DNA from 3 places in the Photobacterium nomapromontoriensis genome. Region 2 is predicted to be linked to each of the others. Evidence: riboswitches for the same ligand, from Rfam matches in the RefSeq annotation. Region 2 holds a riboswitch; each other region holds the start of a gene.
The links. A riboswitch is a leader RNA that binds a small molecule or an ion and turns the genes downstream of it on or off. The one in region 2 is predicted to bind lysine.

Region 1 (5,326 bases), on a different contig from region 2:
CGTGGCAGAATAAAGCCATTTTAAGTGTCGCCTTTTTGATGGCTACGACTTCTGTTGGTCCTGGCTTCCTTACCCAAACAGCTGTTTTCACAAATATTTATAAAGTTGACATGGCATTCCCAGTATTTGCCTCGATGTTTATCACCTTCGGTATTGTGATGAACTTGTGGCGTATTGTGGGTGTTTCAGGTCTGCGTATTCAAGATATCGCTAATAAGATGGCGCCGGGGATGGGCTATTTTATCGGGATCTTGCTGGCGTTGGGTGCAGTGGCGTTCAACTTTGGTAATGTCAGTGGTTCAGCATTAGGTATCAATGTGCTTACCGGGGTTGATACGACCTGGGGTGCACTATTTACCGGAGTTGTTGGCAGTTTGCTGTTTGTGGTTCACAACGCTTCCAAGCGTATGGATCAGATGGCGCGCTATCTGGGTTTGTTCATGATTGTTCTTATCGCTTATGTGGCGATGACCAGCTTACCCCCTCTTGGTGAAACGCTGGTGGCAGCGGTAATGCCGACGGATATGGGCAGCCTGCTTCTACCAACCCTGACGATTGTTGGTGGCGCAGTAGGTGGTTACTACACGGGCGCTCAGCGTCTTGTCGATATCGGCCTGCAAGGTGAAGATAACGTAGGTGTAATCAAAAAAGCGGCGTGGGCAGGTATCTCTATTGCGGTCGTGATCCGTATCCTGCTGTTCTTGGCGGTGTTTGGGGTGATTGCAACTGGTGCTGTGTTGAATGGCTCCAACCCGGCAGCTGACGCCTTTCGTCACGGTGCGGGTGATGTAGGTTACTTCATCTTTGGCCTAGTATTGTTCGTTGCCTCTATCACGTCAGTAGTGGGTAACTCTTACATGGCTATCTCGCTGATCAAAACCTTGTTCCCAGTCGTAGCACGCAATGAGAAAGCATGGTGTGTCGGCTTTATCGTGCTGACCAGCCTGGGTACGGTATTCATGAACATGCCGATTCTGCTACTGATGCTGGCTGGTTTGGTGAACAGCATTATTCTGCCAATCGTACTGGGTATTGTATTGGCTGCAACCCGCCGTAAAGACATTGTCGGTGACTATAAGCATCCGATGTACTTGTCTGCGATTGGCGCACTGATTGTGGTGGTAATGGCGGCAGCAAGCTTCAGCAATATCGGTAACTTCATGAGTAAGTTTATCGGCTAATCGCAACACCTGATATAGCCTAAACACAAGAGTAAAAGCCGTCAACATGACGGCTTTTTGTGTTTTTGAATGGCTTGAGAGTATTTTATCCATGACACCCATATTTTTGTGATATTTTTGTGCTTTCCAGCCCTCTATCTTAGAGATTTCAAATGGGTGTCATGTTTGACTAGTGTTCTAACAAATAAACCAGATTCTCTTTAGCATGAATAAACCTGTTTCTTCGCTGAGGTAACTTGGGTATCTCTCGCAAATTGCCAATGTAGAGGATGATATTGGGAATAGAGTCATTATCTCCTTATTCTACGGTGGTAATATTTTGTCATATTTGCCGTTTTGTTAGGGAGAATACAAACAATGCTGGAATCAAATGTTTTTGATCGAACCGACTCTGACGAGCCAGAAATTAGTGCCAGACTGTATAACTTAACCATTGGCGCGGTGTTGTGCTGGGGGTTTGGGGTTAACTGGTGGATGGTATCAGCAATTTCGGTTGATACTGTACTTTCGGTATCACCGTGGGTGTTTTTTATCAGCTACTTTGCCAGCTGCCTATTTGGTGTTTATCTATTTAGCTCGTCTGATAGCCCCTTGATAAGTTTTGTTGGTTACAATTTTGTCGTGGTGCCGTTTGGTTTTGTTATCAATGTTGTTGTTTCCAACTATGACCCCGGCCTGGTGTTAGAGGCAATTAAAGTCACGGGCTTTGTTACCGGGTGTATGATGCTATTGGGAACCTTATTTCCAGCCTTTTTCAACCGTATCGCTGGCACTTTATGTATTTCATTATTAATGGTGCTATTGATTGAACTGTTCCAGATTTTTGTTTTGGGTATTCATCAAGCATGGATTGACTGGGTTATTGTGTTCATCTTCTGTGGTTACATTGGCTACGATTGGGGGCGGGCAAATCAGATCCCGAAAACATTCGATAACGCGGTAGACAGTGCCGCTGCGTTGTATATGGATATTATCAATTTATTCCTGCGGATCTTACGCATGATGGGGCGTAAGTAGGATCTAATACGGGTCTTTCGCAAAATGAAACGCTAGAGACACATCAAGCACCCAATGGGTGCTTGATGTGTTTTGGAGCGAAGGTTTTTACTGGAGCGTTATTTTGCTTCAGCCATGTCCATAATTGGTTGGTTCTTACGCATTGCAAACATGCAGAATCCGATAAACCATACGCCGCTGACAGCAAGGCCCGCCCATGCAGAGTGGGTGTAACCAATTGCGATATAGCCAAGTAGTGCACCAAAGGCAACAGATACCGCATAAGGTAGCTGAGTCAGTACGTGATCCATATGGTGACAACCTGCGCCTGTCGCAGACAAAATACTGGTACTTGAGATTGGTGAACTGTGGTCACCAAATACCGCACCTGCCAGTACAGCAGATAGCATAGGTAGTAACATGCTGATATCACTAGCTGCAGCAATGTCGCCTGCTAGCGGTAGCATGATGCCGAAGGTGCCCCAGCTTGTGCCAGTTGCAAATGCCATTGCACAAGACAGAACGAAGATAACAGCAGGCAGCATTTCAATTGGGATGTTGCCATTTGCCATCGAAGCCAGGTACATACCGGTTTCCATGTCACGTACCACACCACCGATAGTCCAGGCAAAGAACAGAATCACGATAGCAGGCAGCATCGCGCTGATCCCTTGGGGTGCGGCTTTAAGCCAGGTTTTAGCACTGAGTTTCAAGCGTAGTGCGAGTGCAATAGAAACGACTAAGCTACAGATTGCACCATATACCAATGATGAACCGACGTTAGTGTTTTCGAATGAGCCAATAACGCTGAACTCAAGGCCTTTCGCAGCCAGTACAGTTGCACCTGATTCGATCATGAAATAGACCGTCGCTGCAGTTAGCGTCAGGATAGGGAGTACCATATCAATCATGCTACCGTTGCTGCCTTCAGGTGTTTCGATATCAAGACCCGTTGGACGGCCACGAGACTCATCCCATAGTTTACCTTCCAGCGCCCACTCTTCGTGCTTACGCATTGGGCCAATATCAAGTTGGAATGCAATGACACATAGCACCATAACCAGCGTAAATACCGCATATAGGTTCATCGGTACCATCTCGACGAACGCAGCGATTGGGCTCTGGTCTGTCACGTTATGTGCCACCATGATCCCGCCAATCAGGGCGATGATATAAGCTCCCCAAGACGAAATAGGCATGAGTACACAAACTGGTGCTGCTGTTGAGTCCAACAAATACGCCAGTTTAGCGCGAGAAATTTGGAAACGGTCGGTAACTGGGCGACAAATAGCACCTACAGACAGGCTATGGAAAAAGTCGTCGATAAAAAAGATGAATACCATCAAACCTGTTAGCGATTTAGCACTGCGTCGATCTTTGCAGCGTACGGCTGCCCAGTCGGCAAAGGCTTGTGTCGCGCCAGAGGCACTCATCAGGCTGATCAATGCGCCTAGCAATAACATGAAAATGATCATATTAACGTTATCGCTGTTCAGGCTGCCGTTAGACCATACAATGCTAAGGACTTTCTCTGAAAGGTATTTTAGTGCGCCAACAGGTGAATAATCGGTCAGCATAAAGGCACCGGAAACGATACCTGCACCTAGTGATAATAGGACACGACGTGTTGTAACAGCGAGGATAACCGCTAACACTGGCGGGAGAATTGACCAAGCGGAATCTGAATAATGGATGAGGTTCATGATCTCTGTACACCTACAAAATAAGGTGGAGATCTACCGAAAAGAGGTGTAACGAAGACGTACAAAAGTGATGACTTGTTACCCCTTCAGGTAGCGCTCCATAGGAAAAAAACTATGGCAGTCTTACGCCTATTCGACGTAAGCCCAGCGACTGAGTGTGATAACAACAGTCACTTCGGCGCTGACTCCTTTCTCCGGCATCATCGGTATCATCCTCCGCACGGGTACTTATAGGCAGCGCGCCTCTACTGATTAAGGGTTTGCGTTAGCTATCTTATCAATAACCGACCACAGAGCAAGTGTTAAATCACAAAAAAGATAGATATTTGGCAACAATCTATTGTTCTTATCGTTACGATTAGGTTATTGGTTTGTGTGTCTGGTGTTTATGAATGATTATCGACTTATCTATGCATGGAATTTTCATTTGCTAAGGAGTTAGCATGATTAAAAAACACTTTGAATTGATCGACAAGCCGACCTTTTTTGGGGCGTTAGGGTTGTTGTTCTCCGTGATAATCCCCCTATTGTTGTTTCCAGCCCAAGGTGCAGAGTGGATTGCGATAGCCAAAACATTCATGACTGATAAACTCGGTTTCCTTTATTTGGCACTCGGCCTCGCTGCTTTCTTCTTTATGATTTATATCATTTTTTCAGATATAGGCCAGATTAAATTAGGTGATGCTGACGAAAAGCCGGAATTTAAAACCGCCTCTTGGGCGGCGATGCTGTTCTGTGGTGGTATCGGTGCCAGTATCCTGTATTGGGGGACTATTGAATGGGCATATTATTATCAGAGCCCCCCTTTCCAGTTAGAACCAGGCAGTGAGGAAGCGGTGCGTTGGGCGGCGACGTACGGTATTTTCCACTGGGGGCCGGTTGCATGGTCAATTTATCTGATCCCAGCCATTCCTATCGCCTATTTCTTCTATGTGCGTAAACAGCCAGTATTGAAAGTTTCTGCTGCGTTAATGCCTGTTATTGGTGAGGCGCGTAGCCATGGTAAATGGGGTAAGGTCATTGATATTTTGTTTATCTTTGGTCTGCTCGGTGGCGCGGCGACTACGCTGGGCTTGGCGGCACCGTTGATCAATGAGGGGATCAGCTATTTATTTGGGATCCCATCAACAACAACGACTCAGATTGGCGTGTTACTACTTTGTACGGCTTTATTTGCGTATTCATCTTATAAAGGGATGGATGAAGGCATTAAAGTGCTCAGTAATATTAACTTCTGGGGCGCGCTGGCACTGTTGGCCTTTGTTTTGGTGGCGGGGCCAACCTTGTTTATGCTGGAAACCGGACTCGATTCTATCGGTCGTATGTTGTCGAATTTCTTCATTATGGCAACATGGGCAGAACCGTTCGGTGGTTACGGCACGTTTGAAGATACTCACTTCCCGCAAGACTGGACCATTTTCTATTGGGCATGGTGGCTCGTGTTTG
Region 2 (5,326 bases):
AATTTGGGTGTTTCTTATAATGCTGCCTGGCGGTTGAAGCATAAGTTAATGCAAGCAATGAAAGAGCGTGACGACGAATCTCAACTCACAGGATTTATTCAGATTGATGACGTTTATTGGGGCGGTGTTCGTCGAGGTTCTCGTGGTCGAGAAGCGAAAGGCAAGCGTCCATTTGTAGCAGCAGTGTCTTTAAACGACGAAGGTCATCCCATTCATATGCGCTTTTCTGTTGTTAAAGGCTTCCAGAAACATGAGTTAACACAATGGGCGAAAACACATTTACGGCCAAAATCGCTTGTCATATCAGATGGTTTAGCTTGCTTCAGAGGCATTGAAGATGCAAACGAGTTCCATCTGGCCATTATCACTGGCGGTGGTGCTGATTGTGTTGAATTACCGTACTTCAAGTGGGTTAACACGATGATAAGTAATGTGAAAAACTCAATGCACGGAACTTACCATGCGATAAACAACAAGCATTTACCGAGATATCTCGCTGAATTCTGCTTTAAGTTCAATCGCAGATTTGATTTGGAAGAAATGATAGATAACCTGATTCACTCAAGTATTCAAACAGCACCGATGCCTGAGCGCTTACTCAAATTGGCTGAGGCTCGGTGGTAATCAGGTGAGACTAAGCCTATATTGTTATTAGGCTGACAACAGTGTGGCGTTAATGGCCGTAAATATAGACACTCCGCAATGTTTAGAAATAGCTGTTTAATGCTGTGGAATAGAAGTTATGTGCTCTTGCCCAGACGCCTTGCTCTGTTTCGCCTTTAGCTAGTAATAACAAGTGCGGCAATAGCTGCTCGGCAAAGTCTTCGCTGCTCTCTTTTGGCAGTACGGTTGGCAAGTGGTCAACAGCCTGTACCCATATACCCTCTACGTCTGATTCGATAACCGGATGCGACAGCTTGGTACACTGGCTGTAGATACGAATTGGGTTGTCAGGGTTATTTGGATCGCAACTGACATCACTCACCATGCTTAACTGCGGCGATGTTCCCAAGCTCTCTTTGGTGACAAATGGTGGCGTGTTTTCTGCTAAATACGCACAGTTGACTAAAATGTCATAGTCATTGATGGCGGTGAACGGGCCACCGGCTTGTGTTTCTGCTACATCCCACCCATCGGCTTGGATCCCCAAGTCGGAGAATAAATCCATCGCACCACGTCCACAGCGGCCAAATTGTCCGATGATCAGAACCTTAGGCTGTGCTTGCAGTGTGGCTGTTTGTGCCCGCAAGTGAGTGAGGTAATGAGAGCGGTCAGGGAAACTCGTCACCCCAGGATATGGCATATTGGTGCTCAGGTGATGAATAAACCCGGATAAACCAATTGCCGCGCCGACATAACCCGCCCAATAGCCAAATGCACACACACGTTTGCCATTATCATCCTGGAGGAATTCCAGATCCAAAATCGCCCCGCAACCCGACTGGAAGCGTTGCAGAATTTGCTCAGCTTCATCTTGCCCTTTAAAGGCGTGAGCGAAATAGATGTGGCGGTGCTTCAGCGGGAAGCTATCTTCGGCTAACTCTTTGAGTCCCAGTATAAAAGCCTGCTCTGGTGCATTAGGCCAACTGTGTCCGTCTACTAACTGACAGCCAATATCAGCATAGTTTTGATCGGTAAATACCCGAGTGGTGCTGCGCTCAACAATGACCTGCGCACCCGCTTCAATCAGCGCTTTTGCGCCGTTAGGTGTAAGTGGTGTACGGTGTTCACCCACTTTTACCTCATCGCGAAGCCAAAAAATATTCTTGTTCATGTTAATTCCTTATAACTACAAAACAGGTGCTGGGCTCAACACCGCTTGGCGACGGATCATCACGGCGATAAGCACAAGCTGTAAAATTGCCGCAGCCACAATGGTGTACGGGCTACGGGTTATTTCTGCCACCATAAAGCCAAGGCTGGCAGTGATCCCGGTCAGAATGGCGTAAGGGAATTGCGTACGCACATGGGCAACGTGATCACACCCGGTGGACATTGAACTCAAAATGGTGGTATCGGAAATTGGGGAGGAGTGATCACCTAACATTCCGCCACTCAATGCCGCACCGATGCAAATGAGAGGATCCGCGCCTAATGCGCTGGCAACGGGCACGGCAATGGGGATCAGGATGGCAAAGGTGCCCCATGACGATCCCGTTGCGACAGAAATAAAGCTACCAATAATGAAAATTAAGGCGGGTAGTAGAAACACGGGGAGCCGATCATCCATCACTTGACTGATATATTCCCCGGTACCTAATGATTTACAAATATCCCCTAAGGTCCATGCCAGTAGCAAGATGATCAAAATAAGCATGATCCGCTGCATGCCGGAAATAAACGTATTGAACGAGGTGTTGGCCGTCATGGTTTTGGTATACGCGTAATACACAATGGCCGTGAGTGAGGCGATAAGGTAGCTGGTGCCGAGTGTTGTTCGGATAATCGGCCCGTTAATGGTGCCATGCAGATAATAGTTGTAGCTAAACAACACCACGATGGTGGCAAATAATACCCCTAATGGGACTAAAATCAGTGACATTGAGGGGGCGTTAGTGACTGTGTTCGTCGTGGCTGTGATTGATGGTTGCTGGCTGGCCTGTTCTTCAGCGTCTGCCATTGGTCCCCAGTCTTTTTTCATGATGGCGTAAACGGGCACACTCAGTAGCGCCAGTAATGCATAGAGTTGGTAAGGGATCACCTGCAGAAAGGTGGCAAAGCCATCAACGGGGGTGCCCATATTGTCATAAGCGTTTTCTATCAACCCTTGTGAGTACACGCCCCAACTGATTATCGGGATTAACACACACACTGGAGAGGAGGTTGAATCGATAATAAAGGCCAGTTTCTCTTTACTTAATTTCAGTTTTTCATAGATAGGTGAAAACATGGGGCCAAGGATCAATGAGTTCCCTGAGTCAGTGAAAAATACCCCGATCCCCGCCGCCCACGTCGCCAGCTGGGCTTTGCATGGTGAGGAGATAAAGCGGGTGGCGACAGTAGAAAAGGCCGCCATGCCACCACTTTGCTCAACTAAGTAGATAAACCCCGAGATAATGGTGATCACAATAATAATTTGTGCATTACTGGTTTTCGCCAACTGAGCAAAGGGCCCGTCAGATAAGAACATCAGTACGGTATCGGCGGGGTGTCCTTTGGTCAAAATTAGCATGCCGCTAATAACGGCAACACCTAGAGCCAGTACAACGTGACGTGTTGTAAAGGCGAGGACTAGGGCAAGTAAAGCGGGTACGATGGATAATATTCCGTAATCAGCCATGCGTCGACATCTCCTAAAAATAGATCAAAACAGTGACAAATAGAGAGACATTGAGACACGGACAGACAAAACAGTGCAAAGGGGCGGGTAGCTATACCCACTCCGATGAAAATGTGTTGTAGCGCTCCATCCAGACAAGGTCTGAGATGACAGTGTTGTTCTTATTAAGAACGACCCCAGTAGCCAGGCTGACACCCTGTACCACTTCGGCATTGACTCCTTTTACCTAGTTTCATCGGCTGTCGACCTCCACTAAGTGACTGATAGGCAATGCGCCTCTACTTGTAGCGAAGATCAAATAGCATCCTGCTTGGCTAAGAATAAATCACACAAATGGTTAAAATTAATATTATTAGTGGCGAGTTGTGATGATGATCATGTAAATATTTCAATTATGTTATCGGGGTGGTGTCTGTGATGCATATTGCAGACATAAAAACTGTGCGTGAAGCCTAAATATCTCTCGCGCTGCTGAATATCTTGAGGTAGCTTGAATGAAGTTGATAAATCAAGGAATTAGGGACGAGAGATGAAGACGATTGGGATGCTAGGTGGGATGAGCTGGGAATCGACATTAAGCTATTATCAGGCGCTGAATGAAGGCGTTAAACAGCGTTTAGGCGGGTTACATTCTGCCAAAATCTGTCTGTATAGTGTGGATTTTGATGAAATCGAGACTCTACAGCATCAAGGGAAATGGGATGAAACGGCGACGATTCTGGCTGATGCGGCACAAGCGGTAGAGAACGGTGGCGCGGATTTTATTCTGATTTGTACCAACACGATGCATAAAGTGGCCCCGCAAATTGAAGCAAAGGTAGCGATTCCTATTTTGCATATTGCGGATGCGACTGCGCAAAATCTCATTGATCACGGTATTAAAAAAGTCGGGCTGCTGGGTACGCGCTTTACCATGGAGCAAGATTTTTATAAAGGCCGCCTAACTGACAAGTTTGGTATCGAAGTGATCGTGCCGGACAGTGATGACAGGGAAAGCGTGCATAACATTATTTATCAAGAGCTATGCCGGGGTGAAATACGTGATGAATCTCGATCAACGTACGCGAAAATTATTGATAAATTGCACCAATCCGGCGCTGAGGCAGTGATTTTAGGCTGTACCGAGATCGCGCTGCTGATCCAGCAATCCCATACCAATGTCCCACTGTTTGATACTACCGCCATCCATGCACAGGCAGCGGTTGAGTTAGCGCTGAAGTAGAAAAAGTTAATTGGCAATAAATTTTAATCGCATCGCACTGAGGCGCATTGGAGAAAATGCGCCTTAGTGGTTCTAAGGATTGATGATGAAATATAGAAGTATTGTAATGGCGGTTGGTTGCTTATCATTACCGATAATCGCTTCAGCTGAAAATACATCCCTGTATTGGGAGAATTATGTTGCGAGCCGTAGTCAGGGGAGTGATCTTGTTGATCCTAACTATGTTGCGCAAGATGGCTTTATTCCACCAAACTTTTCATATGCTGGTTATCAGCGTGGTGATGTTCCGCTTCCTGACTATTCTCGTTATGCCGATTATAAAATTTTTAATGTCACTGATTATGGTGCGGTGGCGAATGATGGATTAAGCGACAAGAAAGCATTTCAGGCAATGGCAAATGCTGTGAACTCATATCGACAAAAAAGTCGTCAAGGGATTATTTTCTATGTGCCAGAAGGTGATTTTATTATTAACGATAAATCGGATATGAACTCCATCGATCCTAATAATCTGACGCATATTCGTCAGCAGCAAATTATTTCTATTATCGGAGATAATATTATATTACGTGGTGCTGGCGCTGATAAAACACGATTGCTAATGAAGACGCATCTTCTTCCTGAAACGCCGAAGAAGATGTGGAGTACACCTTATATAATTCAGATAGGGCAAGATAAGGATCATTTTGATACGACAGTTAAAACTGATGTGACACAAAATATTATCGGCGATAGTCGCTTTAGTTTAACGGTGAAAGATGCATCGGCCTTTAAAGCCGGTGATTACGCAGAGATCCGTGGTGTCATCACTCATCGAGAGCGTA
Region 3 (5,326 bases), on a different contig from region 2:
TGCCGCCACAACGCTCGACATTCTCCCGCATCCGCTCGCCAAACACGCCATTTCGACACACGATGATTTTGTCTCCCGGCTCAACCAGATTGACAAAACATGCTTCCATCCCGGCACTGCCTGGCGCTGAAACCGCAATCGTAAAAGTATTCTGAGTCTGAAATGCATATTGAAGTAGCTGCTTCAACTCATCCATCATGCCAATAAACAATGGGTCTAAATGGCCAATCGTCGGGCGGCTTAATGCTTGCAAGACTGACGGATAAATATCCGAAGGACCGGGGCCCATAAGGGTGCGTTGAGGTGGGTAAAAACGACCAATTTTCATTATTATTCCTCCCTGAAAGTAAGAGTGGTTATCATCAGTTTCGATAACAAGGGTACTTAATGACTATATCAGCTCTATCACGATTGTGCGTATTTCGATAGCTTACCCACTCTTGAATCATGACTGGTGCATTTTTCGGCTAATTTTGAGCAAATCATGTCATCTTATGATTGACAAACTGGCCACAGATCCGCTTCAATAAAGCACATTTTTTGTTCATCCTGATGCGCGTTATTTTCAGGTGAAAACAGAAGAGGAGCGTTACCCAGGTATCTAGGATTGCGGGGCCCCACCCCAAAGCAATCTGGAGAGGGGGAGTAACGCCGAGATATGACATGACAGGGGGCATGTTATATCGGCTTAGAAGGTTGAATCCTTCTAGCTGTCATCTTTCCCGAGACAATGGTGAGGGAAAGGTGGGGAGCTTCTGGTTGTTGTATCTTCCAAGATCTTACCGCTTTGCTCTCCTGACACTTATGTCGGGATCTTGATCCCGAGTCACCCCCCTATGTATGAGAACGTTTAATTTATTCATTTTGGGAGACTCGTTGTGAGCTTTATTGACAATAATTCTGCGGTTCCTCCGCCGATCACTGTAGCGAAATTTGGCGGCACCAGTGTAGCCGATCATGCCGCCATGAGCCGAAGCGCCGAAATCATTAAAAACAACCCATCAGCTAAGGTTGTATTGATCAGTGCGTGTTCCGGTGTAACCAACCTGCTAGTTGAATTAGCAAATGGAATTGCCGATATCGAGCAGCGCTCACAACGGCTACAACAACTTCGTACAATCCATCAATCGATTCTCGATGATTTAACGCAACCGGAATGCGTATCAACAGAGATCTATCAACTTCTTGATAATATCGCAACGCTATCGGAACACACGGCGACATCTCCGTCCGTCCAGTTTACCGATCAATTGGTTGCTCATGGAGAACTGCTGTCAACATTCCTTTTCACTCAGATCCTGAATGAAATGGGGGCACCAGCCCAACGTTTTGACATTCGTCATGTCATGCGTACCGATAACCAATATGGTAAAGCCGTACCAGATATTAATACCATCCGTCAGCTTGCAGAGCAGCATCTCCAGCCACTGCTGACAGATAAGATCATTGTTTCTCAGGGCTTTATTGGTTCTGATGACAAAGGAAAAACCACCACACTTGGTCGTGGCGGCAGTGACTACAGTGCAGCACTTATCGCAGAAGCAATCTGTGCAAATACGCTGGAAATCTGGACTGACGTACCGGGTATGTACAGTACCGACCCACGCATTACTGCCAATGCAAAGCCAATTAGTGAAATCAGTTTTAGTGAAGCATCGGAAATGGCTAACTTTGGGGCAAAAATTCTGCATCCATCAACGCTGCTTCCAGCGGTTCGTCAGCAGATCCCAGTTTTTATCGGATCCTCGAAAGCACCCGATCAAGGCGGCACATGGATCCGCCAGCATGTAACGGAGCCACCGAAGTTTCGTGCGCTGGCTTTACGTTGCAACCAGACCATGGTAACCCTCACTAGCCTGAAGATGTTCCATGCTTACGGTTTTCTATCTGAAGTCTTTCGGATCCTGGCTGAGCACAAAGTTTCTGTCGATCTGATCACCACATCAGAAGTCAGTATATCGCTAACTCTGGATCAAACTGATACCGGTGGCGGTGCACCCAATCTGCCAGCAGCCGCAACAGCAGCGCTAAGTGAGCTATGCCGAGTCGAGGTTGAGCATAACTTATGTCTTGTCGCCCTGATTGGCAATAAGCTAGGTGAAGCCCCCGGAGCAGCAACTCAGGTATTTGGTACACTCGACCAATACAGTCCTCGCATGATTTGCTTTGGTGCCAGCACCCATAACCTCTGCTTCTTGGTCAGTACTCAGGAGTCACGAGACGTAGTAAAAACACTGCATCAGGCTCTGTTCGAGTAATCCTCGCTCAGACACAAGAAAGGCGCTCAATGAGCGCCTTTCTTGTGTCAGTCAATTCTCGAAAGAACAGCCACGCCTAATGCAAATTAGGCCCCAGCCATTTTTCGGCCTCAATCGTGTTCCATCCTTTACGATCTGCATAGCTATCTCTCTGATCTTCTTGGATCTGTGCGATAGCAAAATAACGCGAGTCCGGATGAGAAAAATACCACCCCGATACCGACGCACCCGGCCACATGGCATAGCTGGATGTCAGCGACATGCCTATCGCCTCTTCCACGCCTAAAAGCTCCCACAATGTGCCTTTCTCTGTATGTTCTGGACATGCAGGATAACCGGGAGCAGGGCGGATCCCTTGATAATTTTCACGGATCAAATCCTCATTGGACAGGTCTTCATGTAACGAATATCCCCAAATTTCTTTCCGTACAATTTTATGTAAGTACTCTGCAAAAGCTTCAGCCAGACGATCAGCCACCGCTTGGATCATGATCGCATTATAGTCATCGCCCGCCGCTTTATAAGCATCGGCCAGCGCTCGCTCGCCGATACCTCCCGTCACGGCAAATGCCCCGACCCAATCAGACTTACCACTTACTTTCGGGGCGATATAGTCCGATAAGCAGTAATTGAAACCTTTTGGCTTCTCAGTCTGCTGACGTAAGTGATAAAGCACTTCTGCCACAACTGTACGCGACTCATCGGTATACACTTCAATGTCATCACCGACACTGTTGGCTGGAAATAATGCACATATCCCCTTCGCTTGTAATAAGCCCTCGCTTTCCACTCTATCCAGTAACGAATTCGCATCATCAAATAAACGCTTCGCTTCCTCTCCAACCTCTTCGTGATCAAAGATAGCAGGGTATTTCCCCATCAATGACCAAGTCATGAAAAAGGGAGTCCAGTCGATATAACTGCGCAGGGTCGCGACATCAACGTCATTAAATTCATGTATACCCGGTTTAGCAGGTACCGGCGGTGTATAACTCTCCCAGTCAATATCAACCTTATTGACGCGAGCCGCTTCCAATTTTACGGGCTTAGATCGAGGGCGTTTACGAGCATGCTGCTCACGTACCACATCATAATCAGCCTGCAGCTTTTCGACAAAGGCAGGCTTGAGATTTTCAGACAACAGCGATGAACATACGCCAACTGCACGAGAAGCGTTGTTCACATACACCACTGGCTGATGGTAGTTTTGTTCAATCTTCACTGCGGTATGGGCTTTCGATGTTGTCGCTCCACCGATTAATAACGGTAATTCAAATCCCTGGCGTTCCATCTCTTTGGCCACATACACCATTTCATCCAACGATGGGGTGATCAACCCAGATAGACCTATAATATCAACGTTTTTTTCTTTGGCGACTTGAAGGATTTTCTCGCACGGCACCATCACCCCAAGGTCAATGATTTCATAGTTATTGCACTGTAATACCACACCAACAATATTCTTACCTATATCGTGCACATCACCTTTAACGGTTGCCAGTAAGATCTTCCCATTGGACGATCCGGATTGTTTAGACGCATTGATAAATGGCTCTAAATGAGCAACAGCCTGCTTCATCACCCGCGCTGATTTCACGACTTGTGGCAGAAACATTTTACCCTCACCAAACAGGTCGCCGACCACATTCATGCCATCCATGAGTGGCCCCTCAATCACGGCAAGCGGTTTATCAGCATTCAGCCGCGCCTCTTCAGTATCTGCAATAATAAATTCGGTGATCCCTTTGACAAGAGCATGCTCCAAACGCTTCTCTACTGGCCAAGTTCGCCATACCAAAGCTGTAGCATCGGATTCTTTACCTACATCCTTCCCTGCGTATTCAGCGGCAATATCGAGCAAACGCTCAGTACTATCATCTCGCCGGTTAAGCACCACGTCTTCCACGGCTTCGCGCAGTTTATCTGGCACATTATCGTAAACCTCAAGCTGACCAGCATTGACGATTCCCATGTCCATACCGTTCTTAAAACAGTGATAGAGGAACACTGCATGTATCGCTTCGCGCACATAATTGTTACCGCGAAACGAAAAAGACACATTAGAAACCCCACCAGAAATCATGGCATGTGGCAAGTCGCGCTTAATGTCTGCCACCGCATCAATGAAGTCGACGGCATAGTTATTGTGTTCCTCAATCCCAGTCGCAATAGCAAAGATATTCGGGTCAAAAATGATATCTTCAGGTGGAAAACCCACTTCATCAACAAGGATCCGATAAGCTTTGGTGCAAATTTCCAGTTTTCGCTCACGAGTATCGGCCTGCCCAACCTCATCAAATGCCATCACAATAACGGCTGCACCATAGCGACGGATCAGAGAGGCCTGCTCAACAAATTTGACTATCCCCTCCTTTAGAGAGATTGAATTAACGATCCCTTTACCCTGAATACACTTCAGACCGGCCTCAATCACGTCCCATTTGGAGGAGTCGACCATGATGGGAACTTTAGCGATCTCCGGCTCCGTGGCACACAGATTTAAGAAGCGGACCATCGCAGCTTCCGCATCTAACATGCCTTCATCCATATTTATATCAATGATTTGCGCGCCGTTTTCAACCTGCTGACGGGCTACGTCCAACGCTTCATCGTACAATTCTTCTTTGATCAGACGTTTGAATCGAGCTGAACCTGTCACATTAGTTCGCTCACCCACGTTAATAAATAACGTGTTTTTTTCAATCGTTAACGGCTCAAGGCCAGATAAGCGGCAAGCGACGGGAATATCAGGTAACACGCGGGGTTTGAGATCTTTGGTGGCAATATACATATGGTGAATATGCTCAGGCGTCGTACCACAACACCCTCCTATCAAATTCAAGAAGCCACTCTCCGCCCATTCTTTCACGTGTACGGCCATCTCTTCAGGCGACAAATCATATTCACCAAACGCATTAGGCAAACCTGCATTTGGATGCGCGGAAACTGCACATTCTGAGATCCTCGATAACTCTGCCACATATGGACGTAACTCATCCGGGCCTAAAGCACAATTAAGACCAAATGAGATCGGCCTTACATGACGTAGTGCATTATAAAACGCTTCT

Region 1: another riboswitch for lysine. It lies ahead of L4D12_RS12170 (Na+/H+ antiporter NhaC family protein); the one in region 2 lies ahead of L4D12_RS00080 (Na+/H+ antiporter NhaC family protein).
Region 3: another riboswitch for lysine. It lies ahead of lysC (lysine-sensitive aspartokinase 3); the one in region 2 lies ahead of L4D12_RS00080 (Na+/H+ antiporter NhaC family protein).

The regions. Positions count from the first base shown of each region.
Region 1 covers NZ_JAKJSL010000028.1:103,588-108,913, reverse strand. The annotation lists gene L4D12_RS12180 (NRAMP family divalent metal transporter) at 1-1,181, shown strand, start outside; gene L4D12_RS12175 (Bax inhibitor-1 family protein) at 1,539-2,198, shown strand; gene L4D12_RS12170 (Na+/H+ antiporter NhaC family protein) at 2,297-3,880, opposite strand; lysine riboswitch at 3,964-4,136, opposite strand; gene L4D12_RS12165 (BCCT family transporter) at 4,327-5,326, shown strand, end outside.
Region 2 covers NZ_JAKJSL010000001.1:15,785-21,110, forward strand. The annotation lists gene L4D12_RS00070 (IS1595 family transposase) at 1-624, shown strand, start outside; gene L4D12_RS00075 (saccharopine dehydrogenase) at 707-1,774, opposite strand; gene L4D12_RS00080 (Na+/H+ antiporter NhaC family protein) at 1,790-3,280, opposite strand; lysine riboswitch at 3,392-3,569, opposite strand; gene L4D12_RS00085 (aspartate/glutamate racemase family protein) at 3,810-4,502, shown strand; gene L4D12_RS00090 (DUF4955 domain-containing protein) at 4,585-5,326, shown strand, end outside.
Region 3 covers NZ_JAKJSL010000032.1:5,946-11,271, reverse strand. The annotation lists gene L4D12_RS13760 (pyridoxal-phosphate-dependent aminotransferase family protein) at 1-328, opposite strand, end outside; lysine riboswitch at 572-763, shown strand; gene lysC (lysine-sensitive aspartokinase 3) at 879-2,258, shown strand; gene metH (methionine synthase) at 2,335-5,326, opposite strand, start outside.